4 regions of the Nocardia yamanashiensis genome follow, and region 4 is predicted to be linked to each of the others. Evidence: riboswitches for the same ligand, from Rfam matches in the RefSeq annotation. Region 4 holds a riboswitch; each other region holds the start of a gene.
What was found. Region 4 has a riboswitch for S-adenosylmethionine ahead of LTV02_RS29455 (aminotransferase class V-fold PLP-dependent enzyme). Riboswitches for the same ligand answer to the same signal wherever they lie in the genome.

Region 1 (7,522 bases), 870 kb from region 4:
GTCCACAATGTGCGGTAGCGAGAGTGGAGGGCTGTGGCGTGAGTGCGTCGGGTGAGGTGCTGGTCGGCCTCGCGATTCTGGTGGGCCTGCTCGGGGTGATCGTGCCGATCCTGCCGGGGGTGATCCTGATCGCCGGCGCCATTCTGGTGTGGGCGATCATGACCGGCGGAGCGGCGGCCTGGACCGTATTCGCGGTCTGCACAACGTTTCTGGTGATCAGCGGGGTGATCAAGTACACGTGGCCGGGGCGCAAGCTCAAGGAGGCCGGGGTGCCGAACCGCTCGCTGTTCATCGGCGCGGTGCTCGGCATCGTCGGGTTCTTCGTGGTCCCGGTGGTCGGCCTGTTCCTGGGATTCGTACTGGGCGTTTATCTTTCGGAACTACAGCGCATCCAGCAGCAGCAAGCGGCGTGGCAGTCGACGGTGCACGCGCTCAAAGGCGTCGGGCTGTCGATGCTGATCGAGCTATTGGGAGCCCTGCTGGCAGCGGGAGTCTGGCTGGCCGCCGCCATCGTCGTCTAGCGCATCGGCGGCCGCAGCCCGCGATCGATGATCGGCAGCGGAAGAGTGTCGTGCGGAGGCGGTTTCGGCAATTCCGAGCGATGCAGCCGCAGCGTCGGCGCTTCCGGCCCGAACAGCGGCAACGCCGGCGCGGGCTCGGTGCGGCGGTCCTTGGCGGGCAGTCCGTAGAACAGCCGGGCATTGTCTTCCAGCACCCGGTGCAGATCCCCGCCCACCGCATTGGCGATCAGATCGATATCGGTATTGCGGAACGGCCGTCCCGCCCGCGTCCCCGGCAGATCCGAGCCGAACATGAGCGCTTCGGGGTTCACCGCGTGAATCTTGCGCAGCGCCATGCCCACATCCATCGACACCCGCCCGAACCCGGACGCCTTCACCTTGGCCCCGCGATCCACCAGATTCAGCAGATACGGCAGGCAGTCGTCGCTCATCCCCATGTGATCGATGGACAGCTTCGGCAGTTTGGTGATGACCGGTTCCAGCGACCCCAGCATGGACCCGTCGATGTACAGCTCCACATGCCAGCCCGCCAGCTCGTAGGCCCGCAGTGCCAGCATGGTCAGCCCGACGATATCCCCGCCGCCGCGCTTGAGATTGAACCGGACCGCCCGCACCCCGGCCCGATTCAGATCCATGATCTCGGCGTCGGTGGCGTCGATGTGCAGGTTCGCCACCCCGACCCAGCCCTCGCCGAGTTCGGCGAGGGCGGCCCGCAGAAAGCTCTGATCCGTGCCCTGGAAAGACCCGCTGACCACGGCCCCACCGTCGATATCGAAGCGCCGCATGCGGTCGCGATAAGCCGGGATGGGGTACGGGTCGGGCAGGTAGCCCTCGTTCTCGATCAGCGGGAACCGCGGATCGATGATGTGGACATGGGCATCGAACACTTGATCAGCATGCCTCAGAACGGTGACAAGTGTGGATGACCTTGTCCGCCTGGTGGATCGAGCCTGGTCAGGCTGGTGTGGTCAGGACGGGTTGGTCACCTTGTCCGGTTCCGACGCCCGCAGCATGTCCTCGCGCTCGACGACCTTGACCCGCTCGCGGCCTTCCGGCTCGCCGAGGGCGCGCTCGTGCGCGTCGAGGCGGTACCAGCCGGCCCAGGTGGTGAACGGAATGCCCTTGCCCTCGAGGAAGGTGGTGACCGCGTCCAGCTCCGGCTCGGCGGCCGGGGTGAAGTTCGCGGCGTCGTCGAGCAGGCAGGCGATGGTCTCGTTGGCGTCGCCCTTGGTGTGGCCGATGAGGCCGACCGGACCGCGCTTGATCCAGCCGGTCACGTAGGTAGCGGGCATGTAGCGATCCGCGCCGTCGGCGTCCTCGTTCACCAGCACGCGCCCGGCCTCGTTGGGCACGGTCCCGGCCTGGTCGTCGAACGGCAGCGCCGGGATGTTCTGCGACAGGTAACCCACCGCGCGGTACACGGCCTGGATGTCCCAGTCCTTGAATTCGCCGGTGCCCTTGCAGTTTCCGGTGCCGTCGAGCTGGGTGCGCTCGGTGCGCAGGCCCACGACCTTGCCGTCCTCGCCCAGGACCTCGGACGGGGATTCGAAGAAGTGCAGGAACAGCTTGTGCGGGCGGTTGCCGACATCGCGGATCGCCCACTGCTCCAAGGTATTGCAGATCATGTCGACCTGCTTGGAGTGCCGGCGCGCGGCCTCGGAGCCCTCGTCGTAGTCGATGTCCTCGGGATCGACGATGACCTCGATGGTCGGCGAGTGGTCGAGCTCGCGCAGCTCGAGGGGCGTGAACTTGGCCTGCGCCGGGCCGCGGCGGCCGAACACGTGCACCTCGAGGGCCTTGTTGGCCTTCAGGCCTTCGTAGACGTTCGGCGGGATCTCGGTCGGCAGCAGCTCGTCACCGGTCTTGGCCAGCACGCGCGCCACGTCCAAGGCCACGTTGCCGACGCCGAGCACGGCGACCTTCTCGGCGTCCAGGGGCCAGGTGCGCGGCACGTCCGGGTGCCCGTCGTACCAGGACACGAAGTCCGCGGCGCCGTAGGAACCGTCCAGATCGATGCCCGGAACCTCCAGGGCCCGGTCGGCATTGGCGCCGGTGGAGAAGATGACCGCGTCGTAGAAACGCTGCAGGTCCTCGAGGGTGATGTCGACGCCGTAGTCGATATTGCCCAGCAGGCGCACCTGCTCCTTGTCGAGCACCTTGTGCAGGGCGGTGATGATGCCCTTGATGCGCGGATGGTCGGGGGCGACGCCGTAGCGGATGAGACCGAACGGGGCGGGCATCCGCTCGTACAGGTCGATGCTCACATCGGCATCGGATTTCATCAGCGCGTCGGCGGCGTAGATTCCGGCCGGGCCGGCGCCCACGATCGCAATGCGGAGCGGGCGGGTCGCTGCACTCTGTTCGGTCATTCTTACGCGCACCCTTTGATTCGATACTTCAGGTCTTGGTCTTTGTTTCTTAGCTTAGGCTAAGTTGCGACCGGGTTCGGGGGTCCCGGGGACTCCCGACGCTGCAGCGTTGCTGCGTGGTGTTGCTATTCCCGCTTCGGCGGGGGAATTGCGCTGATTCTATCGGTGGTAAGGACCCGTACCCGCGAGGGTGCGGTGAACCACACGAATGCCCGCCGATCCGACAGGCCGGTGCCGTGCTCGATCCGCCCGCGCCGGGCAGGCATGATCTACCCATGAGTGACGTCGATGACCAGCCGGTTCCGATCGATCAGGACGAAACCCGGACCATGCTGCCGTTCCTGGTGGCGGCGGTGGTGATCGTGCTCGTCATCCTCGGCATCGTGATCGCCGCGCTGGTGTCCCCGGCTGAGAAGAATGTCACAGATTCCGATCGATTGGCCATCGCCGCCCGCACCTTCACCGACTCCCGCAGCGGCACCGACGTCATCGACAAGTCAACGGCCTGTTCGGGTTTCGACGAGGCCAAGTCCCCGCTCGCGGGCAAGCCCGGTGAACAGGGCGGCAAGTACGCGTACGTGAAGCTGGTCGACCCGCGGGTCGAAGGCGAGAAGGCGACCGCCCTGGTCACCTGGCGGGCCGGTGACCGGGAATCCACTACCACCTGGCACTTCAGCAAGCAGGGTTCGGCCTGGTTGGTGTGCGATTCGTGACACGGTTCCGGAGATCGGCGAACAGTTTGACAGCCGGGCCCGGTACCCGGCACTCTTCTCCCAGGTCATGAGTACCAGCGCCAAGCCCCGGCTGGCTGGTCGGCAACCCTCCTCCGCGGTGGGGTGCTCCGGGTGACGACCTGGCTGTGCATCGGAAAAACGATGCGGCAAGTGCGGATTCACAGGAGGTTGAAGTGAGCTACGCGGGTGACATCACGCCGAAGCAAGCGTGGGAACTGTTGCGTGACAATCCGGATGCGGTGCTAGTCGACGTGCGCACCGAAGCCGAATGGCGTTTCGTCGGCGTGCCCGACACCAGCGGCATCGGCCGCCCGACCGCGCTGATCGAGTGGGTGGACGTCACCGGTACGCCCAATCCGCGCTTCGTGGATCAGCTCAAGGGCGTGCTGGCCGAGCGCGGCGCGGACTCCGACGCCCCGGTCATCTTCATCTGCCGGTCCGGTCAGCGCTCCATCGGCGCGGCCACCGCCGCCACCGCCGTCGGCTTCGAGCCGTCGTTCAATGTGATCGAAGGTTTCGAAGGCGCACTGGACGCGCAGGGCCATCGCGGCGTCGTCGGCTGGCGTGCCGACGGCCTGCCCTGGCGGCAGTCGTAACCGGTCCGGGTCGATAGGAGACAGTCATGATCACCGGTGGTTCGTTCGACCGTCCGCTTCCCGAGGGCGTCGGCCCCGCCACGATCAGCGTGCGCGGCGGCACCCGGCGCTCGGGTTTCGAGGAGACCTCGGAAGCGCTGTTCCTGAATTCCGGATTCGTCTACGAGAGCGCCGAAGCGGCCGAGGCGTCGTTCACCGGCGATATCGAGCACTTCGTGTACTCGCGCTACGGCAATCCCACGGTCGCCATGTTCGAGGAGCGGCTGCGCCTGATCGACGGCGCGGAAGCGGCCTTCGCGACCGCCTCCGGCATGTCCGCGGTCTTCACCGCGCTGGGCGCGCTGCTCGGCGCGGGTGACCGATTGGTCGCCGCCCGTTCGCTTTTCGGCTCCTGCTTCGTGGTGGCCAACGAGATCCTGCCGCGCTGGGGCGTGGAGACCGTCTTCGTCGACGGCGAGGATCTGAACCAGTGGGAGCAGGCGCTGTCGGTGCCCACCCAGGCCGTGTTCTTCGAAACCCCCTCCAATCCGATGCAGACCCTGGTGGATGTGCGTGCGGTGGCGGATCTTTCGCATGCCGCCGGCGCGAAGGTGGTGCTGGACAACGTCTTCGCCACCCCGCTGCTGCAGAAGGGCTTCGACCTCGGCGCGGACGTGCTGGTCTACTCCGGCACCAAGCACATCGACGGCCAGGGCCGTGTGCTCGGCGGCGCCATCCTGGGCTCGCAGGAGTACATCGACGGCCCGGTCAAGAACCTCATGCGGCACACCGGCCCGGCATTGAGCCCGTTCAATGCCTGGACGCTGCTCAAGGGCCTGGAGACCATGCCGCTGCGGTTGCGCCAGTCCGTCGATTCGGCGCTGCGCATCGCGGAATTCCTGGAGCAGCATCCGGCCGTGGCGTGGGTGAAGTACCCGTTCCTGAAGTCGCACCCGCAGTACGAGCTGGCCACGCGGCAGATGTCCGGCGGCGGCACGGTGATCACCTTCGAGCTGAAGGCCCCCGAATCCGAGGGCAAGAAGCGGGCTTTCGAGGTGCTCAACGGTCTGCGCATCATCGACATCTCCAACAACCTCGGCGATGCCAAGACCCTGATCACGCACCCCGCCACCACGACGCACCGCGCCATGGGGCCGGAGGGGCGGGCGGCCATCGGCCTGACCGACGGGGTGCTGCGTATCTCGATCGGCCTCGAGGACGTCGAGGACCTGATCGGCGATCTGGATCGCGCGCTGGGCTGATCCATCGAACTCCGGAAGCCGGGACCGTCCTCGTGACGGTCCCGGCTTTCTTCGGCCTCAGTCATTGACAGCATGCTGTCAAACATGACAGGATGCTGTCATGACCAAGACAGTGCACCTCGCCGTTTACGACACCTTCTCCGACTGGGAGACCGGCCACGCGACCGCGCACCTCAATCGCGGCCTGTGGCATCGCGAGCCGGGGACCTGGCAGGTCAAGACCGTCGGCCCGACGACCGAACCGGTCACCTCCATGGGCGGCTTGCGCGTCGTCCCGGATCTCGCGCTCGCGGACCTCTCGCCCGCCGACAGCGCGCTGCTGATCCTGCCGGGCTCCGACACCTGGGAAACCGGTGCGCTGAAAGACTTCTCGGACAAGGCCGCCGAATTCCTCGCCGCCGGCGTCCCGGTCGCCGCGATCTGCGGAGCCACCTTCGGCCTGGCCGCCGCGGGCCTGCTGGACGACCGCAAGCACACCAGCAATGCCGCGGAATACCTTGCCTACAGCGGTTATTCGGGCGGTGCGAACTTCGTCCACCAACCGGCCGTCGCCGACGGCGCGCTGATCACCGGAAGCGGCGTCGCCCCGGTCGATTTCGCCGCCGCGATCTTCGCGAAGCTGAACATCTACGAGTCGCAGGTCCTCGAAGCCTGGATCAGGCTGTACAAGGACAACGATCCGGCCGGTTTCTTCGCCCTCGCCGAGTACGAGGAGAGCCGCGCGGCGGTCGCCGGATGAGGCCGGCCGAGCAGCAACTCTTCGCCACCTCGGCGGTCACCACGTTCAAGCTGAACGGCCAATTCCTCGCCATCGCAGAGGAATTGGCCCGCCCGGCCGGTATCACCGTGGCCTGGTGGATGGTGCTCGGCGCGGTACTGCGCGAGCCGCTGCCGGTCGCGGGCATCGCCCGGGAGATGGGCATCACCCGCCAGAGCGTGCAGCGGGTGGCGGATCTGCTGGTGGACAAGGGTTTCGCCGAATACCGCCCCAACCCCGCGCACAAGCGCGCCAAGCTGGTGGCGGTCACCCCGGAGGGCCGCGCGGCGGTGGAGCGCATCAACCCCCAGCACGCCGCCTACGCGAAACGGCTGGCGGCCGAGCTCGGCGTCGATGCCATGCGCGACATCGCCGCCGCCCTCACCCGCCTCTCCGCCGCGCTCGACGCAGTCGGCCTACCCGAAATCGACTAACCCCCCGTCATTCCGGCATGTTCTCAGCCGGAATCCACATGGTTCGCCGGGGTAGTGGATCCCGGCTGAAAGCACGCCGGGATGACGAGGTATCAGCCCAGCAGGGAGAGCGGATCCCTGGTGTGCCCCACCAGTTCCGCGACGGAGTCGAGGATGAGGGTCGGCCGGTACGGGTACTGCTCCATGGTGGCGCGGCTGGAGATGCCGGTGGTCACCAGCACCGTCCGCATCCCGGCCTCCATGCCCGAGATGATGTCGGTGTCCATCCGGTCGCCGATCATCACCGAGGACTGCGAGTGCGCCCCGATCCGCCGCAGCGCCGACCGCATCATCAGCGGATTCGGCTTGCCCACGTAGTAGGGCTCCTTGCCGGTGGCCCGGGTGATGAGCGCGGCCACCGAACCCGTGGCGGGCAGGATGCCCTCGCGCGAGGGCCCGGTGGCGTCGGGATTGGTGGCGATGAACCGCGCCCCCGCCGCGATCAACCGGATCGCCGTGGTGATGGCCTCGAACGAGTACGTCCGCGTCTCGCCCAGCACCACGTAGTCCGGATCGCTGTCGGTGAGCACGTACCCGATCTCGTGCAGCGCGGTGGTGAGCCCGGATTCGCCTACGACATAGGCGGTTCCGCCCGGCCGCTGCTCGTTCAGGAAGGTCGCGGTGGCCAGCGCCGAGGTCCAGATGGACTCGATCGGGATCTCCAGGCCGGTGTGCTTCAAGCGCGCTTGCAGATCGCGCGCGGTGTAGATGGAGTTGTTGGTGAGCACCAGGAACGGAATGTCATTGCTGCGCAGTTCGGCGAGGAACTTGTCGGCCCCGGGCACCATGTGGTTCTCGTGCACCAGGACGCCGTCCATGTCGGTGAGATAG
Region 2 (7,522 bases), 1.0 Mb from region 4:
GGAACGCGATCGCGGCATCACCATTTTCGCGGCCGCCGTGAGCTGTGAGTGGAACGGTCACCGGCTGACCGTCATCGATACTCCCGGGCACGTCGACTTCTCCGATGAGGTGGAGCGCTCGCTGCGCGTATTGGACGGTGCCATAGCGGTTTTCGATGCGGTCGCCGGTGTGGAGCCGCAGAGCGAATCGGTGTGGCGGCGGGCGGATCGCTATGCCGTGCCGCGCCTCGCGTTCGTCAACAAGATGGATCGCGCCGGGGCGGACCTGGACGCGGCCGTCGCGTCGATTCGCGCACGGCTGCACCCGAATCCGCTGCTGGTGCAGTTGCCGATCGGCAGCGAAGACGAGTTCACCGGAGTGGTGGACCTGGTTCGCATGCGCGCCATGGTGTGGGCGGACGGGGCCGCGGTGCCCGTCGTGGAACCGATTCCCGATCACCTCGCCGAGCAGGCGCGCGACCGTCGTCGCGCGCTGGAAGAAGCAGTAGTAGAACATGATTCGAACGCTTTGGAGGAATATGTCGAACACTCGGCACTGGCCGACGACACCCTGTCCGCGGCCCTGCGCGCGCTGACCCTTTCGGGTGCGGCCGTCGTGGTGCTGTGCGGCGCGGCCTACCGCAACCGTGGCATCGAGCCGTTGCTCGACGCCGCCGTGGCCTACCTGCCCTCGCCGCTGGACCGGACAGCCGATCCGGCGGAATCGCTTGCGGCACTGGTGTTCAAGGTGCACGCCACGCCCACCGGCCGGCTCACCTTCGTGCGCCTGTACTCGGGCGAGCTGCGCAAGGGCGACACGGTGCTGGACGCGGGTCCGGGCCGCCGCGAACGCATCGCCCGCATCCTGCGCGTGCAGGCGGATCGGCACGAGGAGGTGGAGGTCGCGACCGCCGGCGATATCGTCGCGCTGGTCGGCCCGAAGCAGGCCCGGGTCGGCGCGACCCTGTGCGCACCCGAGGCTCCGGTCCTGCTGGAACCGCCGAACCCGACGGATCCGGTGATCTCGGTGGCGGTCGAGGCCAAGAACAATGCCGAGGCCGAGAAGCTGGCCGTGGCGCTGTCCCGGATAGCGGAGGAAGACCCGTCGCTGGTGGTCCGCACGGATCCCGAAACGGGTCAGACGCTGCTGGCCGGTATGGGCGAACTGCACCTCGAGGTCGTGGTGGAGAAGCTGCGCCGCGACCGCGGCCTGGTGGTGACCGTCGGCCAACCGCAGGTCGCCTACCGCGAAACCGTGGTCCGCGGAGTCACCGGCTTCACCTACCGCCACGTCAAGCAGGACGGCGGTTCCGGACAGTGGGCGCACATCGTCCTCGACGTCCGGCCGCTGGGTGCATCTCGTGACAGCGATGCCGCTCCCGGCCTCGTCGAGCACGAGACAAGCGGTTTCCGCACGGCCGCCACCGGTTTCGAGTTTGCCTCCACCGTGGTGGGCGGCCGGGTGCCCGCCGAGTTCGTCCGTGCAGTCGAGCAGGGCTGCCGCGACGCACTCGCGACGGGTCCCCTGGCGGGCCACCCGGTGACCGGGCTGCACGTCACGCTGGTCGACGGCGCGACGCACAGCAAGGACTCCTCCGAGCTGGCCTTCCGCACCGCGGCCCGCCTCGGCCTCCGGGACGCCCTCCGCGCCAGTGCGATGGCAACGTTGGAACCGGTGGTGGAAATGACCGTCATGGTGCCGGAGGACTACGTCGGCGCCGTCCTGGGCGACCTGGCCGCCCGCCGCGCCCGCGTCTCCGGTTCGGTGACCCGAACCGGCGTCGTGGTGATCACGGCAGCCGTCCCCCTGGCCGAACTATTCGGCTACGCAACCCGTTTGCGCAGCCGAACCCAAGGCCGAGGCACCTTCACCACCCGCCCGCTCGGCTACGCCCCGGCGCAGTAACCACGGGACCAGTCGGTGGCGGCGTACCTGCTACGCCGCCACCGACTTCCGCCCCGATTCCTGCGCCCGAATACGGAATCTGCTGCCGCTCGGGCTCACCCCCCACCCAGTTCAATCTGCTCGCCTCGGCCGGACGGCTGGGACGGCAGGGGAACTGCCGACCCGGCAGCAGATCGCCGATATGACCGCTCGTCGTGGAGATCGTCTGCCGGGCCGGGGGTTCCGGCTGTGGGGGTCAGGATTTGACGAGGATCGCGCGTGGGTAGAGCAGGGAGAAGCCGCGGGCCTGGGCGTTCTGCTGGGATTTTGAGGCGGGCTGGGTGGTGATGGTGGCGATGTCGGAGCCGGCGGCGCGGGCGTCGGACAGGCGGGCGGCGAGCAGGGCGGTTTGGACGCCGTGGCGGCGATGTGCGGGAACTGTTGCCGCGCCGGTCAATTGGGCGATGCCTGCGGCGAGGCGCATGCTCGCGCCGCCGGCGGGGGCGTCGTTGCGGCGCGCGAGGTAGCGGGTCACGCCGGCGGCGGCGGTCAGGTCGCGCATGGCGGCGGCGATGATTTCGCGGGGGAATTCCTCGTGGGAGGCGATGCCCTGGGCGTCGGGGTGGGCGAAGCCGTCGGCGACCAGGGTGAGCCAGAGGTCGAATTCGGTGTCGTCGCTGGGGGAGACGACGACGCCGGGTGCGGGGGTGGGCAGGTCTACGCCGGTGAGTGCCAGGCCGAGGACGTTCTCGAATCCGAGCAGCCGATAGCCGCGGGCGGTCAGCAGGGCGCCGATCTCGGGGTCGGCGAGGTGGGAGAGCTCCACCTGGACGGGGGTGTCGCGCTTGGCGTACAGGGCTTCGATCTCGACCAGTTCGCGCGTGGTGGGCACCCCGTCGAAGCCGAGGCCCGCCACCTTGTTGAGCGGTGAACCGGGTTCGGCGTAGGCGGCCACGCCGCCCGCGAGGGGGATGGCGAAGCCCTGGCCGTCGGACCGGCGGGCGTGGGCGGCGGCCGCGCCCTTGGTGATCAGATCCGTTTCCACGCCCTCGATGCGTGCGCCCAGCTCCATCCCGCAGAACAGCGTGCCCTGATCAGTCATGGCCCGAGCCTAGTTCGCGGCCGAACCCTGCCGCCTCCGGTTTTCCCGCCGGTCCGTAGGGTCGAGCCGTGGCTGTTGATCATGCGACCGGTCGGGGCGATGGGCTCGTCGTCGGATTCGACCTGGATATGACCTTGATCGATTCCCGGCCGGGCATCGCCGCCGTCTGGGATGCGGTGGCCGCCGAAACCGGCGTGCCGATCGATTCCGCGCTCGCCGTGTCACGGCTCGGGCCGCCCTTGCAGATCGAGGCCGCGCACTGGTTCCCGGAAGATCAGGTGCCGGGCGTGGTCGCGCGCTATCGCGAGCTGTACCCCGGGCTGGCCATCACACCGAGCCGGGAACTGCCGGGCGTGGACGATGCGCTGGCGGCCGTGCACAAGGCGGGCGGCAAGGTCCTGGTGATCACCGCCAAGAACCAGCCGCAGGCGCAACTGCATGTGGATCACCTGGGGATGGATGTGGATGATCTCGTGGGCGGGGTGTGGGCGGAGGAGAAGGGCGAGGTGCTGCGCGCGCACGGCGCCCGCATCTACGTCGGCGATCACCTCGGAGATGTGCGCGGCGCGAAGGCCGCGGGCGCGATCGCGGTGGCGGTGACCACGGGACCGTATGCGGCGGAGGAACTCTCGGCCGAAGGCGCGGACGTGGTGCTGACCGACCTCACCGAGTTCCCGGCCTGGCTCGCCGGTCACCTCGACGCCTGACGCGCGAAACCGAATCTCCGCCCCCGGCGGCGCATTCGACGGCCCGCGCTCGCCCCCTGTTCCCGGGCGGGCGCGGATGGTCTTTGACTTCACGGTGATTCGAACACTGTCGAGGCCCGTGGCGCCTAATTACTCTCTGGCGCACGGTCACGAGTATCAGCATGTTCGAGCCCCGGCTCGCTGATCGGCAACCCTCGCGCGGCGGTGGGGTGCCCCGGGTGACGACCAGGCGGTGTCCGACCGGGCATCGCAAGCGCTTTCAGGCCCGGGCGTCGCGTGGGTGAGTCACAGAGGAACAAGATGAGCAAGCAGTGGTCCGGGTCGCGTCGGCTCCGGCTGGTGGTGGGTGTCGCGTCGGCGGCGTTGGTGGCGGGTCTGACGGGGGCGTGCTCCGACAGTTCTTCCGCGGACAAGGGGACGGTCTACTTCGGGGTGTCGGGGCCCAAGACGGGCGCCTCGGCGGAGTACGGGCGGCTCTGGCAGCAGGGCTTCGACCTGGCCTTGGACGAGATCAACGCGGCCGGCGGAATCGACGGCAAGAAGGTCGAATTGAAGTGGGAGGACTCGCAATCCGACCCGAAGCAGACGGTGCCGATCGCCACCAAGTTCGTGGGCGACAACTCCATCATCGCGGAGCTGGGCGACTTCTCCTCGCCGGCCTCCATCGCGGCGTCGCCGGTGTACAACCGGGGCAAGCTGGTGCAGTACGGGTTCACCAACTCCTCCACCGATTTCACCAAGGGCGGGGACTACTCGTGGAGCCCGTCGATCACCCTGGACGTGTTCCAGGAGCGCAACGCCCAGTGGGTGTCGGCCAAGGCCAAGAAGGTTTCCGTGGTCTACCTCGAAACCGACTGGGGTAAGCAGGCTTTCAAGTTCTTCGAGCAGTTCGCGAAGGAGAAGGGCGTCGAGATCGTGTACTCGTCGCCGATCCTGCCCGACTCGCAGGACTTCCGTCCGGTGCTGATCAAGGGCCGCGACGCCAACCCGGATGCGTTCGTGCACTTGGGCTATGGCCCGGACGGCGCGCTCGTGGTGAAGCAGCTGCGCGATGTCGGCTTCGGCGGGCAGTTCTTCGGCGGGCAGAACACCCCGCAGTTCATCTCGCTGGCGGGCACCGCGGCCGAGGGCGACATCGTCAACGGCGTGTTCTCGGCCTCGGACCCGAACCCGAAGATCCAGGCGTTCGTCGGCAAGTTCAAGGCCAAGTTCGGCACCGACCCGGGCGATTTCAACGTGTACGCCTATGACGCGCTCAATGTGCTGGTCAAGGCCGCCAAGCAGGGCGGGGCGACCCGCGAGGGCATTCTGAAGGGCCTGCGCGAGATCAAGGACTTCGACGGCATCGGCCTGGGCACGTTCGCCTTCGACCAGGGCACGCGTCGTCCCAGCGGCGTGAAGCCGATCGAGCTGGTGCTGAAGAACGGGCAGTTCGTGCCCACCGGGAACAAGTAGATGTTCGACACGCTCATCGCGGGTCTGGTCCACGGCAATGCGTACGCGCTCATTGCCGTGGGCATCACGCTGATCTTCGGGGTCAGCAATGTCATCAACTTCGCGCACGGCGCGATCTTCGCCTTCGGGTCGGTGTTCGGCTGGTGGCTGATCGCCGAGCACGGGCTGCCGCTGTGGGCGGCGCTGATCCTGGTGGTGGGGGCGACCGCGCTGGTCGGCGTCGCCATCGACGTGCTGGCGGTGCGGCCGCTGCGGCGCGCGCCCGCCATCGCGGCGCTGCTGGCGACGGTGGCGGTCGGGCTGATCATCGAGAACGTGGTGGCCATCGTGTTCGGGCCGGACACCCGGCCGTTCCCACAGGTGTTGTCCACCAATAACTTCCGGCTCGGCGGGGTGCGGTTCGGCACCTCCGACGTGGTCATGTTCGCCATCACCGTCACGGTGATGGCGGGGCTGTGGGCGTTCCTGCGCTACAGCCGGCACGGGCTGGCCATTCGGGCCACCGCGCAGGATCCGGACGCCGCCGCGCAGATGGGCATCGGGGTGGGGCGGGTGCAGTCGCTGGCCTTCGCCATCGCGTCCGGGCTGGGCGGGCTGGCGGGGATCTTCGTCGGGCTCTACAACTCGAATATCTCGCCGACCAGCGGCGGGGTGGTCGGGATGACCGGGTTCGTGGCGGCCACCATCGGCGGGCTCGGATCGATTCCGGGGGCCGTGGTGGGCGGTTTCGTGCTCGGGCTGGTGGAGGCGTTCGGCATCTACACCTTCGGGGACGGGTACCGGGACCTGATCACGTTCGGGCTGCTGGTGGTGTTCCTGGTGCTGCGGCCGGGCGGGCTGCTGGCGCGGCCGCCGGCCATCGAATCCGAACCGCTGACCGGGACGTTCCTGGGGGCCGGGCGGCAGCTGCGGGTGCGGTGGTGGCATGCGCTCATCGCGTTCGCCCTTGCGGGACTGGTGATTCCGGCGATCTCGAACGATTACGGCATCTCGGTGGGGACGCAGATCGTGGCGTACGCGATCATCGCGGTGTCCATGACGCTGGTCGCGGGGTCGGCGGGACAGCTGGCCATCGGGCAGGCGGGTCCGATCGCCATCGGGGCGTATACCTCTGCGGTGCTGACGGTTTCGCACGGCCGGTCGTTTCTGCCCGCGATCGTCATCGCGGGAATCGTCGCGGCCGTGGCGTCTTCGGTGCTGGCCGCGCCGCTGTGGCGGCTGGGCGGGCACTATGTCGCGATCGCCACCCTGGGCATCGGCATCGTGACGGTGGCGTTGATCCGCAATTGGGAGCCGGTGACGCGTGGCAGCTACGGCATCTTCGGGATTCCCGCGCCGTCGCTGTTCGGGTTCGAATTCACCACGCACAAACAGATTTTCCAGCTGGAGCTGGTGGTGCTGGCCATCGTGCTGGCGGTGATCGTGGGCGTGCAGCGGTCACGGCTGGGCACGGTCATAAAGTCGATCGGCGCGGACGAAGTGGCGGCGCGCTCGGCCGGTGTGCCGGTGCGCGACTACAAGGCGCTGGCCTTCGCCATCGCGGCGTTCTTCTCCGGGATCGGCGGGGCGCTGTTGGCGCACCAGTACTCCTACATCGATCCGACCGTGTTCAACCTGCCCATGTCGCTGCTGGTGGTGACGATCCTGGTGCTCGGCGGCACCTCGTCGCCGTACGGCGCGGTGCTCGGCGCGGCGGTGCTGATCGGCGCGCCCGAGGCACTCCGGCTGGCACCCGAATGGCGAATCGTGTTGTACGGCTTGGTCTTGCTGCTCGTGGTCCGCTTCCGGCCGCAGGGCATCCTGGTGAGGAGGGAACGTGTCCCCGTCAACGCCTGAACCCGTGCTGCAGGTGACCGGCCTGCGCCGCTCGTTCGGCGGCGTGCACGCCGTGGACGGCATCGACCTGACCGTCGCGCCCGGCGAGTTCGTCGCGATCATCGGGCCCAACGGCTCCGGCAAATCGACCACCATCAACCTCATCTCCGGCGTCCTGAAACCCGACGCCGGGGAAGTCCTGGTGCGCGGCAAGCGAATCCGCCCCGGCAAGCCCGAAGCCGCCGCGGCGGCCGGGCTGGCCCGGACCTTTCAGAACGGCCGTGTCTTCGGCAATATGACGGTTCGCGAGAACGTGGACGTCGGCTTGCAGACGACGCTCACCGCGTCTCGCCCACTGCGGTCGCTGGCGAATCTGCCGGTGCTGCGCTGGGTTTCGCTGCTCGCCGAACTGGCCGTGGCCCTGGTGCCGACGCCCGCCGCGCGGGCGGAACGCAAGGCGACCGCGGACCGTATCGACGCGCAACTGGCCCGCTTCGGCGAACGCCTCACCCCGCGCGCCGAAAACCCCGCCTACACCCTCTCCTACGCCAACCGCCGCCGCACCGAGATCGCCCGAGC
Region 3 (7,522 bases), 2.8 Mb from region 4:
TTCCACGGCATCGGAATAGTAGGCGGCGCCACCGGCCACGAACTGCTCGAACCAGCGCTGCCCGGAAGCGGTCAGGTCCTCGGCCCGCACCCCGCGGAAATTCCGGTAGTACAGCCGGTTGACCTCCTCGCGCGCCAGCCCGCCGGCCGCCCGCTCCTTGATCTCCCCGGTCGCCCGCGCGTATTCCGTTCCGTCGTCGCCGTTTTCGGCCAGCCAGAACCGCAGGAACGCGAACATGCTCTTGACCGTGATCAACGTCTCGTCGACGTCGAAGAACGCGGCCCCGCTCATGCCGCGACGCCCAGGTACGCCGCGATCGCCTTGGCGGCCTTGTGCCGTTCGATCTGCGAGATGCGCTCGTTCGGCAAGGCGGCGTAGGAGATTCGCGTGGTCGCCACCACCTGCCCGGCCTGCCGCACCTCCACCTCGATGGCGAATTCCAGCTTGGCCGGATCCTCGATGGACACCGGGGTGAGCACCGCGTGCACGCTGGCGGGCAGCGGGAACAGGAACGACTTGAACTCCAATTCGATGCTGTTCCAGACGATGTAGAAGTGCTGCTCCGGCCAGCGCCGCCCGTATTCCAATTCGAACGCGCCGAGGAACAGCTGCCGTACGGCTTCCACGATCACGATGCCCTGCACGTGCTCGCCGGTCTGATGATCCAGCAGCAGTTCGTTGTCCCCGTGGATCCGCAGATCCGCCGAGAACTCGGTCGCCGATTCCCGGATCAGGTTGGCCAGCAGCACATTCGAGTTCTGATACTTGTGCACCTGGTGCCGCGGCGCCGGTTCGGGCACCTCACCCAGCACCCGCAATCCCGCCGGGGCGTGAATGGCCGCCACATGCTCGACATAGTCGAGATCGTGCCGGGTCACGCCCTGCCCGAGCCGCACCGTGACCGGCTGCTCGGATTCCCGCAGCCGGCCGCCGCGCAAGGCGGCGACCAGCCCGGAGACGGTGAAGGCCCGGTCGTCTTCGGCAATGCCCCGGAATCGATCGGCGACCAGTACGAGCTCGCTGATCACCGTGGTTTCCGCCGCCGGGTACGCCGAAGAGAGTTGGGCTACAGACATTGATTCCTCCGCGAGAATGACGCTTATGGCGACGCGTTCGCCGCCATCCGGTCGTCACCCGGAGCACCCCGCCGTCGTGGAGGGTTGCCGCCCAGCCAGCCGGGGCTTGACGCTGGAACTCATGACCGTGATCGAAAAGTTATGCGGGACAGTTGTTTACGAGCAACAGTTCAAACCAGGGTGGAGAAAACTCGCCGCCCGGGGTTCAGCGTGGGCGGATGGTGGAGGCGTAGGCGAGCGCGGAACCGGTCAGCGCGAGCACGGCGATGGCCGCCGCGATGGCCGGATATCCGGAGTGGGCGAAGAGATTCGCCAATTGCGGGCCCGCGCTCGCGCCGACGAACAGGGCGAAGGTGTAGAGCGCGGTGGCCGCGCCCCGGGCCGGTCCGGCCTGTGCGGCGATGGCCTGTACGGCCGCCGGGGCCGCGACGGCGATGGCGGTGACGAGTACGAACAACCATGCCGCGACCCAGATACCGCCGAGGGGTACGGCGGTGATACCGGCCGCGACCCCGGCGGTCGCCAGGGCGACGATCACCCGGCGATTCGGATCGATGGTCCCCAATCGGCTCGCCAGGACGGGCACGGCGATCATGGCGGGAATCGCGCTGGCGCGCAGGGCCAGCAGCGCACCGTTGCCCGATCCGACGCCGTCCGGCGGCGACAGCTGAATGCCGGTGTAGATGCCGACGAACGACCCCAGCACCGCCAGGCAGCTCAGATAGAGCAGCACCAGTTTCGGCTGCCGCAGCAAGTGCCCGAACGGCGCGAAGACCGCCCGGACCGTCGGCGCCGGTCCCGCAGCGCCGGAACGCCCGTCCTGCAACACGATTCGCAGCAGCGCCGCCGACAACCCGAACGCGATCGCGCCCGAGACGAAGATGGCATGCCACCCCAGCGCATTGCCGATCAGCTGCGCCAGCACCTGCGCCACCACCCCCGCCCCGAGGAATGAACTGGTCAAGCAGGTCAACGCGAACACCCGCCGTTCGGGTGCGATGCGCTCGCTCAGATACGCGAACGCCGCGGGCGCGAAGAACGACGCGGTGAGCCCCTGCAATACGCGCGCCGCCAGCCCGGTCCCCAATCCCGGCGCGACCGCGACGATCAGCGAACTGACCACGGTGGCCAGCAACCCGCCCACGATCACCGGCCGCCGCCCCCATCGATCCGAGAGCGGACCGGTCACCAGGAACCCGGCCCCGTACGCCAGCCCGAACGCCGTGGTCGTCCAGGTGGCCGCCGATTTGGAGGTATCCCAGTCCCCGGCCAGCCGATTCAATACCGGCAGCACCACATACAGCTGCCCCACCACCAGGATCCCGACCGCACACACGGCCGCGACCGTCCGCCCGGTCGGCGCCCAGGCGGGAGCGCGTTCAATTTCGGTGGTCATCGAATCCCTTTCGCAGGCAACGAGGTCCACGTCTATCAACGACCGCACCGGTCCAACGAGGGTTAGGCGCGGCCTGAGGAAATCCCACAACGGGACCGGTCGGCATAAGCTGCGACCATGACGACCACCGCTACTCCGTCCGGCCGCGGCCGCGCCTTCCTGCTCGCCGCCGCCCTACTCGGCGCGGGCGCGACGCATTTCGCCGCGCCGAAGTTCTACGACGCCCTGATCCCGCCGGAGCTCCCCGGCGAACCCCGCACCTACACCTACGTCTCGGGCGTCGCCGAGCTCGGCATCGGCGCGCTGGTAGCGGTGCCGCGCACCCGCCGCCTGGGCGCGCGCCTGGCGGTCCTGCTGCTCATCGCGGTTTTCCCCGGCAATGTCCAGATGGCCCGGGACTGGCTGGCCAGCGACCGCCCGCTGCCCCTCAAGGCCGGCGCCCTCCTCCGCCTGCCGCTCCAGGTGCCCATGATCACGACGGCCCGCAAGGTCGCCCGCTCCGCCGCGTAGGTAGCTACCGGGGATCCGGACACCGGGCAATCTCCCTGCCGAAACCCCGCCTCCTCCTTCGTGCGGCCGCTCCGGGACGACCAACGATGTGCGGCCGCTCCGGGAGGACGAAGGGGGTGCGTCCACTCCGGGATGCCGAGCGCGCCCGTCTTCGTCAGGATGCTGGGCAGGCGGATCTGTGGGCCGGTTATCTGTCGAGCTTCGCGGTGATCGAGGCGGGTACAGGCACGCCGCGTTTGGCGATATCGGCCGTGAATCGGCGCACCAGGGGGTCGCTCGGATTGCCGAGCAGGCACACCAGGTCTCGTTCGAGGGGCGGGGTGAGACGGGACAGGGCGGCTGACAGCCCGCTGGGGATGGCGGTGGCCGGGACCAGGGCGGGGGCGACGCCCGCCGCGGCGAGCTGGGCGGCGGTGACGGCCTGGCGGGTGCGCATGGCGATTCTCGGGGTGTGGCCGCCGCGGGCCAATTCGGTGTCGAGCCAGGCGGCGAGGCCGTTGCCGGGGTGGTAGTGGACGAGCGGTTCGCCGGTCAGGTCGGCGACTGTGAGCCGGGGGCGGTCGGCGAGTGGGTGTCCGGGAGCGAATACGGCGACGATTTCTTCGGTTCCGATGAGCTCCTCCGCCCCGGTCCAGCGTGTGGGGCGCGGGCAGATCGCCACGTCCGCGTCATTCGATTCCACCAGCGCTGCCAATTCGTCGGCACTGGTCGCTTCGGCGATATGCAAGCGCACCAGTGGATTTCGGCGGATCCAAGTGCGCAGAACAGGGGCGAGCAGACCGGCCGTCAAGCTCTCCGCACAGGCCACGCGCAGTTGACCTCCAGCGCCCCGGGCGGTGGCTTTGCCGGTGCCGACGACGCGATCGGCGGCGGCCAGCGCGGCGCGGGCATCGGCTTCGATCGCCCGGCCGACCGGGGTGGCGCGTACGCCGCGCGGCAGGCGTTCCACCACGGGCGCGCCGATCTCCTTCTCGAGCGCCGCCAATTGATGCGACAGCGCGGGCTGTGAGAGGTGCAGCGCCGCCGCGGCTTCGGTGATCGAACCGGCGTCCAGGACGGCGACCAGGCATTCCAGCGCGCGCAAGGTAGGCATTCGCTGATTCTATGGATTCCATCGAAAACATTCGCATCGCGATGGGATGAGACGAGCGGCCGGGAACGCTGAGCGAGTCATGACAACTTTGCAGAACACGAAGGTCCTGATCATCGGCGCGGGCTCCGGCATCGCGCAGCAGATCGAGCAGGACGCGAAAGAATCAGGGGCACAGGTAATTTCGGTCGGCCGCCCGGAGGTCGACCTGACCGACGAGGATTCCCTCCGCGCCCTGGCCGAGCGCGTCGGCCAACTCGATCACCTCGTCTCGCTGGCCGCCGATCACGCCAACGGCCCGGTCACCGAACTCGATCGCGACGCCGTCCATCGCGCCTTCGACGCCAAGGTGATCGGCCCCATCCTGCTCGCCAAGCATTTCGCCCCGCACTTCCGGCCCGGCGGCTCGATCCTGCTGTTCTCCGGCGTCGCCGCCTGGCGTCCCGCCCCGGGCCGCTCGGTCATGGCCGCCACCAATGCCGCCGCCGCGACCCTGGCCGAAGCCCTGGCGGTGGAACTGGCGCCATTGCGCGTGAACGCGCTGTCCCCCGGCATCATCGATTCCGGGGCGTGGGACGGCCCGGGCAAGGCCGCGTTCTTCGAAGGCGTCGCGGCCCGCAACCCCGCCCGCCGGGTCGGCAGCACCGCCGATGTCTCCGCGGCCGCACTCTTGGCCCTGACCAACCCGTTCCTCACCGGCGCCACCCTCCACGTGGACGGTGGCGGCCGGTTGGTCTGATCAGGCGAGGATGAACATCAGGGTCTGGGAGATGCCCCCGCCTTCCCGCCACCAGGAGTACCCGAACCAGACGCCGGGCGTGACCTCGCGGATCTCGTCGTAGACCTGCGGGACCGGTGACGGCGCGTAGTCGATGGCCCAGGTCGGGCCGCCGTCCAGCACCGCCGCCCCGGGATAGACGTTGGCCTGTATCGCCTCGATACCGGCCGGCGTCAACCGGTTCAGCAGGTACCCGCCGTCCGGCCCGGTGTAGAAGGTCTTGCCGATCCACAGTGCCGGGGCGATGGGCTTCACATCGCCCCGCGCCACCCACCCGTCCTTGACGCCCATGGGCACCGCACCGCGCGGGGCATCGCGGAAGATGCTGTCCTGCTGGGCATTCGAGCAGCGGAAGCGTAGTGAGTCGACGGTGGCGGCGCGATTGCCGGAGTAGAGCACGCAGCCGCCGCCGTAGTCGGCGTCGGCCTGCGCGGCGGGCATGGCGACCGGTAGGGATAAAAATATTGCGCCGAGCGCGAGCGGGAGCACACACCTGGCGAGCGTGTTCCGGAGAAACTCAGAATTCATCTGCATCTGGGGCCTCCATCGGACGAACCCCGACCTATCGCGATGGTAGATCGCACACGATGGATCGAGCCGGGCCGACACCGAATCGAGACCGGCGAGGCAACCGCATGGCATACCACGCGGCGGCGAGCCCGGTGATAGTTGACACATGCAAGCGAAGGGGCCGGGATCGGCGCGTATGCGGTGGCTGTGGCTGGCGGCCGCCGCTATCGTGGCGCTACTGGCGGCCCGGGCCGCCGCGACGGGAAACAACCCGACCGGACCGGTTCCGCTATTGATCAAACCTCCGGCAACCATCGCCCCGGCCGCGCCGGCGGCGGCCGAATTGGCGCGGCGCATGCAGGAGGCGATCGAGACGATCGCCCCCGGCACCACCGCCGGGATCGACGTGGTCGATATCGCGACCGGCACGGTGATCGCGACCGTGAACGCGGGCAGCCAGTTCTACACCGCCTCGGTGGTGAAGGTGCTCATCGCCCTGGACGCACTGAAACGCGCTGACTGGCAACCGGATTCGAGCGCGGCCGACCTGCTCACCGCCATGCTGGCCACCAGTGACGACGATATCGCCGACGCGCTCTGGGACGAGGGCGGGCGCGAGGCCATCATCACCCGCATGACGACGCTGATCGGGCTGCCGGGCACGGTGCCGCCCGAGGATCTTGATCAGTGGGGCGAAACCCGCACCACCCCAAGGGATGTGGTGGCGATGCTGACCTATCTGACCACCCGGGTCCCGGCGTCGGCACGCGATCTCATCCTCGCGGCGCTGCGCGACACCGAGGAGATCTCGGCCGACGGCACCGACCAGTACTTCGGCATCCCGAGTGCGCTGTCCGGTCATCCGTGGGCCGTCAAGCAGGGCTGGATGTATCTCGACGACTCGCTCACCTTGGCCACCACCGGTCTGGTAGCCCCTGCCGATGACAGCCCGCTGCATTACGCGGTCGTCGTCCTCACCACCCAGCCGGTCGAAACCCCTTGGGCCGATGCCGAATCCGCGCTCACGGCCGCCGTGACCCTGCTGCGGCCCGCCCTGACCTGAACCGCCCTCACGCCAGCCAGCGCCGCACCCATGCGCGGGCGATGCGCCGGCCGCGTTCGGGCGACACCCGATCGGGTTCGGTGAGGACGGCGATGGAGAGACCGTCGAGCAGCCCCAGCAGTTCGGTTGCGGCATCGGCGGATTCACCGGCGCGCGCCGGATTGGCCGCGGCGAGCAGGCGGGCCAGCAGCCCGGCGGTATCGGCCCACTGCTCGCGGTGCAGGGCGGCGATTCCCGGATCGTGGGCGGCCCGCGCCACCAGCGCCAGCCACATGCGCGAGAGCCGATGCTCCGGGGTCGGCGTGAGCAGTAACTCGGTGACGCCGAGTAGTTGTTCGCGCGGCTCCAGGTCCCCGATCCCGGATTGATGGAACCGTTCCAGCGCCTGATCGCGCACGTGATACCAAGCGGCCGTGAGCAGATCGGTCTTGGTGGAGAAGTAGTACTGGACGGTCCCGATGGACACCCCGGCCCGCTGCGCCAGATCCCGGATGCTCACCCCTTCGATCCCGCCTTCGGCAATGGCGTCGGCCAGCCGGTCCAGCAGTTGCCCGCGCCGGTCGGTGCTGTCGGCGGCGGTGCGGCTATCGCGCATGTCGGCCCCTCTGGCTGGAGTAGTAACGCCAGGCCGCGCCGATCAGTCGCTGCGCCAAGGCGGTCGGTTCGGGACGTTCGTCGTCGCGGGCGGGCCGGTCGGCCACGGCGGCGAAGAACAACAGCAGTATGCCCAGACCACCCAGTCCGAAATACACCGCCTCACCCAGCATGGTCACCAGCACCCGCAGGAACCCGTGCTCCTCCCCCGCCACCCGCGGCGCGATCACCACCCCCTGAACCCAGTGCACCCCCTCGGCCAGCAGCCACACGAACGCGCCCGCGGCCGTGCAATACCCAGCGGTTCGATGCCGCCGCGCCAGACGAAATCCGAACGCGGAGGTACCCACCGCGAGCACGACGACCACGGCCTCGGTGGCGGGAAACAAGGCGCTCATCCCCGGACCTCCGCACCCCGGGTGCGCGCGATGGCGACGAGCAGCAGCGCCCAGGCGCCGATCAGGAACAGATTGCGCAGTCCCGCACCCAGTTCCATGTGTTCGAC
Region 4 (7,522 bases):
GCTGCATCGGCTCGCCCGGGAGGAAGGGCTGCTGCTCGGCGGGTCGTCGGGGACGGCGATCGCGGCGGCGCTGCGGGTGGCGCGGGAACTGGGGCCGGACGATGTGGTGGTGGTGATCGCGCCGGATTCGGGACGCGCCTATCTGTCCAAGTACTACAACGACGAATGGCTGGGCACGCTCGGCTTCCCGCTCGCCACCCCGGCCACCGATCGCACCGTCGGCGAGGTGTTCAGCTACCTGGACCGGTCCGCCGAAGCCGCGGCGGTGGGCTCCGCGGCCACGGTCGCCGAGGCGCGGCAGCTGCTCGGCGACGACGGCATCTTGCCGATCATGTTGCAGCGCAACACATCCGGCCCGGCGGTGGTCTCCGAGATCATCGGTTCCGTGGCCGCCTCCGATCTCGCCGGTGCGACTGACACGGCGCCGGTGACGGCTTACGCGGACGAGCCGCTGCCCTTGGCGGGCCTCACCGAATCGGCACGCGGAGCGGTTGCGCGGCTGGTCGAGCACCACGGGCCGATCGTAATCGTGCACGAGGGCCGGGCCATCGCGATCGTCGATGCCGCCGCCCTGCGAGCCGCGGTGCGCGGCGACTCGGAGTCAGCTCGGGCAGTGGAAGTCTCGACCGGATAGCCTGCGCCGCAAGGGATTCGGGCACGGCGGCCCTCGGCTTGAAGCTCCGCTCCGCCGGCTTTCGGAACGGCGGAGCGGAGCCCGGTTCAGGCCACCGGTGGCTTCGAGAACAGACCTCGGCCGGTAGTGAGGGGCAGATCGACCGCGGTCAACAGGCCCGGGCGGGCCTCGACCACGGCGGGAATGGCGCTGACCAGCCGGGCGGCGGTGCCGACCACGCCGGCCAGGGCATGGTCGCCGTTGCTGTAGAGCTGCAGGTCGAGCTGATAGTCCGGGTCGCCCTGGATTTCCACTCGGTAGCAACCCTTTCCGGTCGGCTGCGGCCATTCCGGCGCGAGATCGGGGTGCAGGCGGGTGACGTGTTCGAGGGTGAGGACCTCGCGGCCGTCGCGCACACCGTGCACTTGGAAGCGCAGGGCAGCGGCGGTGCCGGGGGCGATGGTGCGATCGCCGATGACGATCTTGTCGGTCGCGGGCAGTCGTTCGAAATGCTGTGTGACGGTGTCGAGTTCGACATCCAGCGCCGCGGCGAGCTGACGGATGACGCTGCCCCAGGCCAGGGTGAGGACGCCGGGTTGCAGCAGCATGGGCAGGGCGTCGAGTTCGCTGCCGAAGCCCATGATGTCGAAGACGACCTTGGGGTTGTCGTAGGTGGAGTAGTCCATGATCTCCGAGCAGATGATGCGGTCGATCCGCTCGGAGCCGCTGCTCAGCAGGAGCGGCAGCCAGTCGTTGGCCCAGCCGGGGTCGATGCCGTTGACCCACAGCGACGCCCCGCCCTCCTCGGCCGCCGCCACGATCGGCGCGATGGCTTCGTCGGGCAGCACGCCGTAGGGGAATTGCAGGAAGACCGGGCTGCTGGACACCACATTGATGCCCGCGCGCAGGAATCGCTTCAGGTCCTCGACCGATTCCATGAGCCGGTCGTCGGCCATGGCGGTGTGCAGGATGCAGTCGGGCCGCAGGGCGATCAACGCGTCGGCATCGGTACTGGCCTTGACGCCGGTTTCGAGGTCCAGGCCCGCGAGTTCGCCCGCGTCCTTACCGGCTTTGGCGTCGCTGGACACCCAGACGCCGACGAGTTCGAGCTCGGGCCGGGCGATGATGGAGCGCAGCGCTCGGGCACCGACATTGCCTGTGCTCCATTGGATTACACGATATGTCATGGCAAATCCTCAGTGTCGCAACAGATCACAGATCGGGAATGGGAAGTTCGAGATTGGGCCGCTCGATGCCGCCGTCCACTTCGAGGACCTTGCCGGTGATGTAACCACCCGCACGGGAACTCAGGTACACGATGGCCGCCGCGATCTCCCAGGGCTCACCGAGCCGCTTCAACGGCGTCACCGATTCCATGGCGGCTTTGATTTCCGGTTGCTGCGCAACGACATCCAGCGCCGAGGTGAGCACCGACCCGACCGCGATGGCATTGACCCGGATCTTCGGCGACAGATCGGTGGCCGCCATCCGGGTCCAATGCGCGAGCGCGGCCTTGGCGGTGCCGTAGGCGAGGAACCCGCGCCCGGACGTGCGCCCCATCATCGAGCTGATGCTGACCACCGACCCGCCGCCGGCCTGCAACAGGTGCGGGACGGCGGCCTGGGTGAGCGCGTGGGCGGTGGAGACGTTGAACCGGAAGGCGTCCTCGAGGAACTCCGGGGTGCTGGTCATGAAGGTGTTGGGCATGGTCCCGCCGACATTGTTGACCACGATGTCGAGGCGGCCGAGCTCCGCTGCGGCGGTATCGGCGAAGGCTTTCACCGCGGACAGGTCGGACAGGTCGGCGGTGACGGTGGCCGCGCGCCGGCCCAGCGCGCGGATCTTGCCCGCGACTTCTTCGAGCTGATCGGTGGTGCGGGCCGCGATGGCGACGTCGGCGCCGGCTTCGGCGAGGGCGAGCGCGGTGGCGGCGCCGATGCCGCGGCCCGCGCCGGTGACGACGGCGGCCCGGCCGTCGAGTCGGAAGGTGTCCAGGATCATGGCGAAAGTCCTTCGGAGAGCTGCCCGCTCGTGATGGCGGTCACATGCAGTCTTTAAGAGCAAGCTCTTAACTGTCAAGGATGAGTTCTTTATGCGCTGGTGAACCGCTACCCTGCAGACTGTGGCAGGGACAGACGCGCGGGAGCGGATCATCGCCGCCGCGGAACGCTTGATCGCCGAGCGCGGGCAGGGGGTGCCGCTGCGGGATATCGCCGCGGCCGCGGAACAGCGGAACAATTCGGCGATCCAATATCACTTCGGCTCCCGGGACGGGCTCATCGAAGCCGTGGTCGAACGCCGGCTCGCCACCCTGGAAGTGCGCCGGCTGGAACTGCTTGCCGAACAGGCGGGTTCGGGGCGGCCGCCGGGCGTGCACGGACTGCTGGAAGCGCTGGTCATTCCCATGTTCGAGCTCGGGGAGCGGCACGGGGCGCATCACTACGCGCGTTTCCTGGAGCAGATACACACCCACCCGATCGTCACCGACGCCGGGAATCTGGAAGGCGCGGACCGCACTTCGGTCCGGGTGATCATGCAGGGCCTGGACCGCGAGCTGGCCGCATTGCCGATGCGATTGCGGGTGCGCCGGTTGCGTGCCCTCACCACAATGCTTTTCGCACTGCTCGCCGATCACGAACGCGCCGTGGAGGCGGGCAAGGTCCGCGCCGGGGATGTGGATGCCTGGGGAGAAATCATCGATATGCTCGCGGGCTCGCTGACCGCGCCGGTCATCGGCCTGGCCGTGGATCGGGCGCGCGGCTACCGTTGATGTTCGTGGACACCGCCTCGACCGAGCTCGATTCCCGGCCCCGCCCGCGCTGGGTGAGCATGGGCCTGCCCGTTGTCGCCGGGGCGGGGGCGGCGGGGGTGCTGGCACTGCTGCATTTCCGGGATCCGCATTCGGAAGGGTCCTACGGGGTGTGCCCGTTCTACACGCTGACCGGTTTCTGGTGCCCGGGGTGCGGGGGGCTGCGTGGCCTGCACAATCTCACCGACGGACGGATCCTCGACGCCGTCCAGAGCAATATCTTCGTGTTGCCGCTGCTGCTCGGATTCCTGGCCTACTGGGTGAATTGGCTGGTCGTGGGCTGGCGCGGCGGGGGCGTTCCGGCGCTGCCGCGGATTCTGCCGCGCAACGCCGTCTGGGCGGCGGCGGGCTTTCTCCTTATCTATACGGTTTTCCGAAATACCCCGTGGGGCAGCTGGCTAGCTCCCGTGTAATCGGTAATGCTCTGGATATGACCGATTCCCTCAAGGAACGTGTACGTGCCAAGCTGCTGCGCCAGTTGAACGAGGACGGTGCGCCGGATCCCGATCAGGATGATCCGCGCCAGATCTCCGTACAGGACGACCTCGAAACTCTGGACAGCGTGGCGGACGGCGACCCCCTGATCGAGGAACTCGCCGCCCGCTACCTCGTGCCGTAGAGGTGGGTTTCAGGGGTGAAACCCTGAAACCCCAAGGCGTGGCGGTTCAGATCGCGCAGGGCGCGGCGCCGTCGGTGCCGCCGCCGAAGGGGCGGGTTTCCGGGACCGGGTTCCAATGTCCTTCGGTGCGCGCGTAATTCCACTTCGGACCGGATTCGACCAGCGTGGCCACGGCATCGACGAGCCGGTCCACATCGGCGGCGGTGGTGCCTAGGCCGATGCTGGCGCGCAGGGCGGCATCGACGCCGAGGCGGGCGAGCAGCGGATGGGCGCAGAAGCGGCCGTCGCGCACGCCGATGCCGTGCTCGGCGGACAGATAGGCCGCGACCTGGGCGGGTTCGTAGCCGTCGACGGTGAAGGCGACGATGCCGACCGCATCGCTGCTGTCCCGCCAGATACGCAGGAAGTTCACGCCCGGAACGGTTTTCAGGCCGTAGCGCAGGCGGTGGGTGAGGTACTGCTCGTGCTCGACGGCGGTCGTCTCGTCGATGGCGGCCAGCGCGTCGCACGCGGCGGCGAGGGCGGCCACGCCGAGCACATTGGGCGAACCGGCTTCGTGGCGCTGCGGGGCGGGCGCCCATTCGACGCTGTCGGTGGTGACGGAGCGGACCGCGCCGCCGCCGGCCAGGTAGGGCTCGGCCGCGTCGAGCCAGTCACGGCGGCCGACCAGCACGCCGGCCCCGAACGGCGCGTACGCCTTGTGGCCGGAGAAGACCAGGTAGTCGACGCCGGAGGTCTGCAGGTCGATGCGGCGGTGCGGGGCCAGCTGGGCGGCATCGACCAGGATGCGGGTGCCGCACTGGTGCGCGATCCAGGCCAGCCGCTCGATGGGCAGCAGTTCGCCGGTCACATTGGAAGCGCCGGTAATGGCAAGCAGCGCAGCCGGCTTCGAACACAGTTCGGCGACCAGCCGCTGCACCGTCTCCTCGATGGTGTCCGCGACCGGCACCACCCGGCGGCCGTGCCGCTCCCAGGGCAGGAAGTTGGCGTGGTGCTCCACGTCCAGCACCACGGTGTCGCCGGGCACGCAGCCAGCCAGCAGGTTGAGCGAATCGGTGGTGTTGCGGGTGAAGACCACGACCTGGTCGTCGGCGGCGTGCACGAAACGGGCGACCGCGCCGCGGGCGGCTTCGTAGCAGTCGGTGGAGACGCGGGAGGCGTAGCCGGCGCCGCGGTGCACGCTGGCGTAGTACGGCAGCAGTTCCGCGATCCGGTCGGTGACCTGCTGCAGGGCGGGGGCGCTGGCGGCGTAGTCGAAGTTGGCGTAGGTGGTGGTTCCGCCCTGGACGAGGGGGACCTGGAGGTCGCGACCGGAAACGGTGGCGAGCGGGGCACAGGCCTGGTCGGCGAAAGCAGTCATCACGAAATCCCGTCGGGTAATGGGACGCGCGATCGGAAAACAGGCGATCGAGAGTCCGCGCTTGCCGTGCCCGGTCGGGCTACGGCCCGGTCGTCACCTGGAGCACCCCACCGCGGAGGAGGGTTGCCGACCAGCTAGCCAGGGCTTGACGCTGGTACTCATGACCTGATTGGAGAGGCTGGCAGATGGCTCGGGTGGTTGTCAACCCCGCCGCGAAAATCATCCGAAAGTTGGAGTGGGAGGGTGCCGAAGTTCGAATCGCGAGATCGTTGCTGAGGCGTACAGTCGGAGGCGAAGTTAGGGTGGCCTAAAGAGTGCGGCCCGGTAGTTGATCACGAGGGAGCTCGACCATGACCAGCACGGTAGACGCCGCCACGCCGTTCTCGACGCTCATCCGCACCGCGACCGAGCAGCAGCACAACGAGGCCGAGCACTCCACCTTCATGCGCGATCTGCTCACCGGACAGCTCGGGGTGCAGGCCTTCTACCGCTACACCGGGCAGCTCTGGTTCGTCTACGAGGCGCTCGAAAAGCATTCCGCCGCACTGGCTTCCGACCCCGTCGCGGGGCCGTTCGTGCGTCCCGAACTGAATCGCCTGGCCGCGCTGGAAGCCGATCTGGACTACCTGGGCGGCGCGAACTGGCGTGAGGAGCTGGCGCCGCTGCCGTCCACCGCCGCCTATGCGGCCCGCATCGAGGAATGCGCGGGCGAATGGCCGGCCGGGTACGTGGTGCACCACTACACCCGCTACCTGGGGGATCTGTCGGGTGGCCAGGTTATTCGCGGTACCGCCGAGAAGCTGTGGGACCTGCCCAAGAAGGGCGATGGGGTGCGGTTCTACGTGTTCGAGGGCATCTCGAATCCGGCCGCGTTCAAGCGGGAATACCGCGAGGCCCTCGATGCCATGCCGATCGCGGGCGCCGAGGTGGAACGGGTGCTGGACGAGGCGCGACTGGCCTTCACCATGAACACCAACCTGTTCCAAGAGCTCGGCGCGGAATTCAGCACGCGGAACTGAATCTCTGACGTCCGAGGGCCGTCGACCCTTTTCATCAGGGGGTCGGCGGCCTTTCGCATGGTCCGGGCCGGTGAAACGCCGGGGCGGGTCGCGCGAAGCCGGGAATGGGCTTGCGCTCATGGGCGGTGGCGAGTTGCCATGGAGGAGTGAGTCTTCCGCTGCTGCTCAGTTTCGTCGGCCTGTGCGTCCTGCTCGCCCTGACGCCGGGGCCGGATACCTTTCTGGTCCTGCGGTTTTCGATGGCGGGGCGACGTCAGGCGGTGGCGGCGGCGCTCGGATCGGCACTGGGCGGGATCGTCTGGGCGGTGGTGGTCGCAGCCGGGGTGGCGGCGCTGCTGGAGCAGTCCGCGACGGCCTATCGCACGCTCAAGGTGATCGGCGGAATCTACCTGGTGTACCTGGGCGTTCGGGCCCTGCTATCGCGGCGGCGCGGGCCGGGCGAGGAGGGCGAGACGTCCGCGCCGGAAACGGATTCCCGGGTTCGCTCCGCATTCGCTGCGGGATTGCTGTCGTGTGTGCTCAATCCGAAGGTCGGGTTGTTCTACCTGGCGGTGCTGCCGCAGTTCCTCACCCACGTGACTTTCGCGAACACGCTCACCCTGGGTGCCATCGAATCCACTGTCGCCGCAATCGAAATGGTGCTGCTGGCCGTCGCGGCCTCGCGGGCGGTGGCGCTGTTGCGGCGGCCCCGGGTGCGGCAGCGGCTGGAACAGGCTAGTGCGGCCGTACTGGCGGCGCTGGGTATCGGGACGGCCGCGTCGGCGGCGTGAGTCAGTCGGCGATCTCGGCGCGGTGGTAGGCCCCGTTGTAGTACACGAGGGGACCCGCGGCGGGGGTGTCCTGGGTGTGGTCGTAGACCCGGGTCACCAGTCCGATGATGAGGTCGTGATCGCCGAGTTCGATGCGCTGGTAGACGGTGGCGCGGACCCAGATCGGCGTGCCGTGCAGGATCGGCTCGCCCGATTCCAGGGTGTTCCAGAGCGACCGGTCGGTGAAACGATCCTCGGCGGCGCGGCTGAACCGCTGCGCCAGATGCTTCTGGTGCTCGCCCAGGAAATGCACCACCACGGAGTCGCTGGCACGCAGGGCGGCGATGCTCGAC

Region 1: linked by a shared signal. The riboswitch ahead of LTV02_RS33345 (rhodanese-like domain-containing protein) and the one ahead of LTV02_RS29455 (aminotransferase class V-fold PLP-dependent enzyme) in region 4 are both predicted to bind S-adenosylmethionine.
Region 2: linked by a shared signal. The riboswitch ahead of LTV02_RS25245 (ABC transporter substrate-binding protein) and the one ahead of LTV02_RS29455 (aminotransferase class V-fold PLP-dependent enzyme) in region 4 are both predicted to bind S-adenosylmethionine.
Region 3: linked by a shared signal. The riboswitch ahead of LTV02_RS03145 (AfsA-related hotdog domain-containing protein) and the one ahead of LTV02_RS29455 (aminotransferase class V-fold PLP-dependent enzyme) in region 4 are both predicted to bind S-adenosylmethionine.

The regions. Positions count from the first base shown of each region.
Region 1 is NZ_CP089226.1:7,241,123-7,248,644, forward strand. It holds gene LTV02_RS33325 (DUF456 domain-containing protein) at 39-521, shown strand; gene LTV02_RS33330 (amidohydrolase family protein) at 518-1,408, opposite strand; gene LTV02_RS33335 (FAD-dependent oxidoreductase) at 1,490-2,890, opposite strand; gene LTV02_RS33340 (Rv0361 family membrane protein) at 3,166-3,603, shown strand; SAM riboswitch class IV at 3,667-3,783, shown strand; gene LTV02_RS33345 (rhodanese-like domain-containing protein) at 3,798-4,220, shown strand; gene LTV02_RS33350 (O-succinylhomoserine sulfhydrylase) at 4,247-5,461, shown strand; gene LTV02_RS33355 (type 1 glutamine amidotransferase family protein) at 5,562-6,200, shown strand; gene LTV02_RS33360 (MarR family winged helix-turn-helix transcriptional regulator) at 6,197-6,652, shown strand; gene LTV02_RS33365 (HAD-IIA family hydrolase) at 6,745-7,509, opposite strand.
Region 2 is NZ_CP089226.1:5,363,322-5,370,843, reverse strand. It holds gene fusA (elongation factor G) at 1-1,885, shown strand, start outside; gene LTV02_RS25255 (GNAT family N-acetyltransferase) at 2,121-2,948, opposite strand; gene LTV02_RS25250 (HAD family hydrolase) at 3,035-3,673, shown strand; SAM riboswitch class IV at 3,819-3,935, shown strand; gene LTV02_RS25245 (ABC transporter substrate-binding protein) at 3,974-5,128, shown strand; gene LTV02_RS25240 (ABC transporter permease) at 5,129-6,964, shown strand; gene LTV02_RS25235 (ABC transporter ATP-binding protein) at 6,945-7,522, shown strand, end outside.
Region 3 is NZ_CP089226.1:671,280-678,801, reverse strand. It holds gene LTV02_RS03150 (HAD family hydrolase) at 1-291, opposite strand, end outside; gene LTV02_RS03145 (AfsA-related hotdog domain-containing protein) at 288-1,076, opposite strand; SAM riboswitch class IV at 1,091-1,203, opposite strand; gene LTV02_RS03140 (MFS transporter) at 1,282-2,472, opposite strand; gene LTV02_RS03135 (DoxX family protein) at 2,590-2,982, shown strand; gene LTV02_RS03130 (LysR family transcriptional regulator) at 3,170-4,075, opposite strand; gene LTV02_RS03125 (SDR family oxidoreductase) at 4,155-4,811, shown strand; gene LTV02_RS03120 (hypothetical protein) at 4,812-5,291, opposite strand; gene LTV02_RS03115 (serine hydrolase) at 5,527-6,423, shown strand; gene LTV02_RS03110 (TetR/AcrR family transcriptional regulator) at 6,431-7,018, opposite strand; gene LTV02_RS03105 (hypothetical protein) at 7,008-7,415, opposite strand; gene LTV02_RS03100 (hypothetical protein) at 7,412-7,522, opposite strand, start outside.
Region 4 is NZ_CP089226.1:6,367,729-6,375,250, reverse strand. It holds gene LTV02_RS29485 (PLP-dependent cysteine synthase family protein) at 1-634, shown strand, start outside; gene LTV02_RS29480 (NAD(P)H-dependent amine dehydrogenase family protein) at 721-1,800, opposite strand; gene LTV02_RS29475 (SDR family oxidoreductase) at 1,826-2,614, opposite strand; gene LTV02_RS29470 (TetR/AcrR family transcriptional regulator) at 2,736-3,383, shown strand; gene LTV02_RS29465 (DUF2752 domain-containing protein) at 3,389-3,835, shown strand; gene LTV02_RS29460 (hypothetical protein) at 3,853-4,041, shown strand; gene LTV02_RS29455 (aminotransferase class V-fold PLP-dependent enzyme) at 4,088-5,401, opposite strand; SAM riboswitch class IV at 5,454-5,567, opposite strand; gene LTV02_RS29450 (biliverdin-producing heme oxygenase) at 5,752-6,420, shown strand; gene LTV02_RS29445 (LysE family translocator) at 6,567-7,190, shown strand; gene LTV02_RS29440 (flavin reductase family protein) at 7,192-7,522, opposite strand, start outside.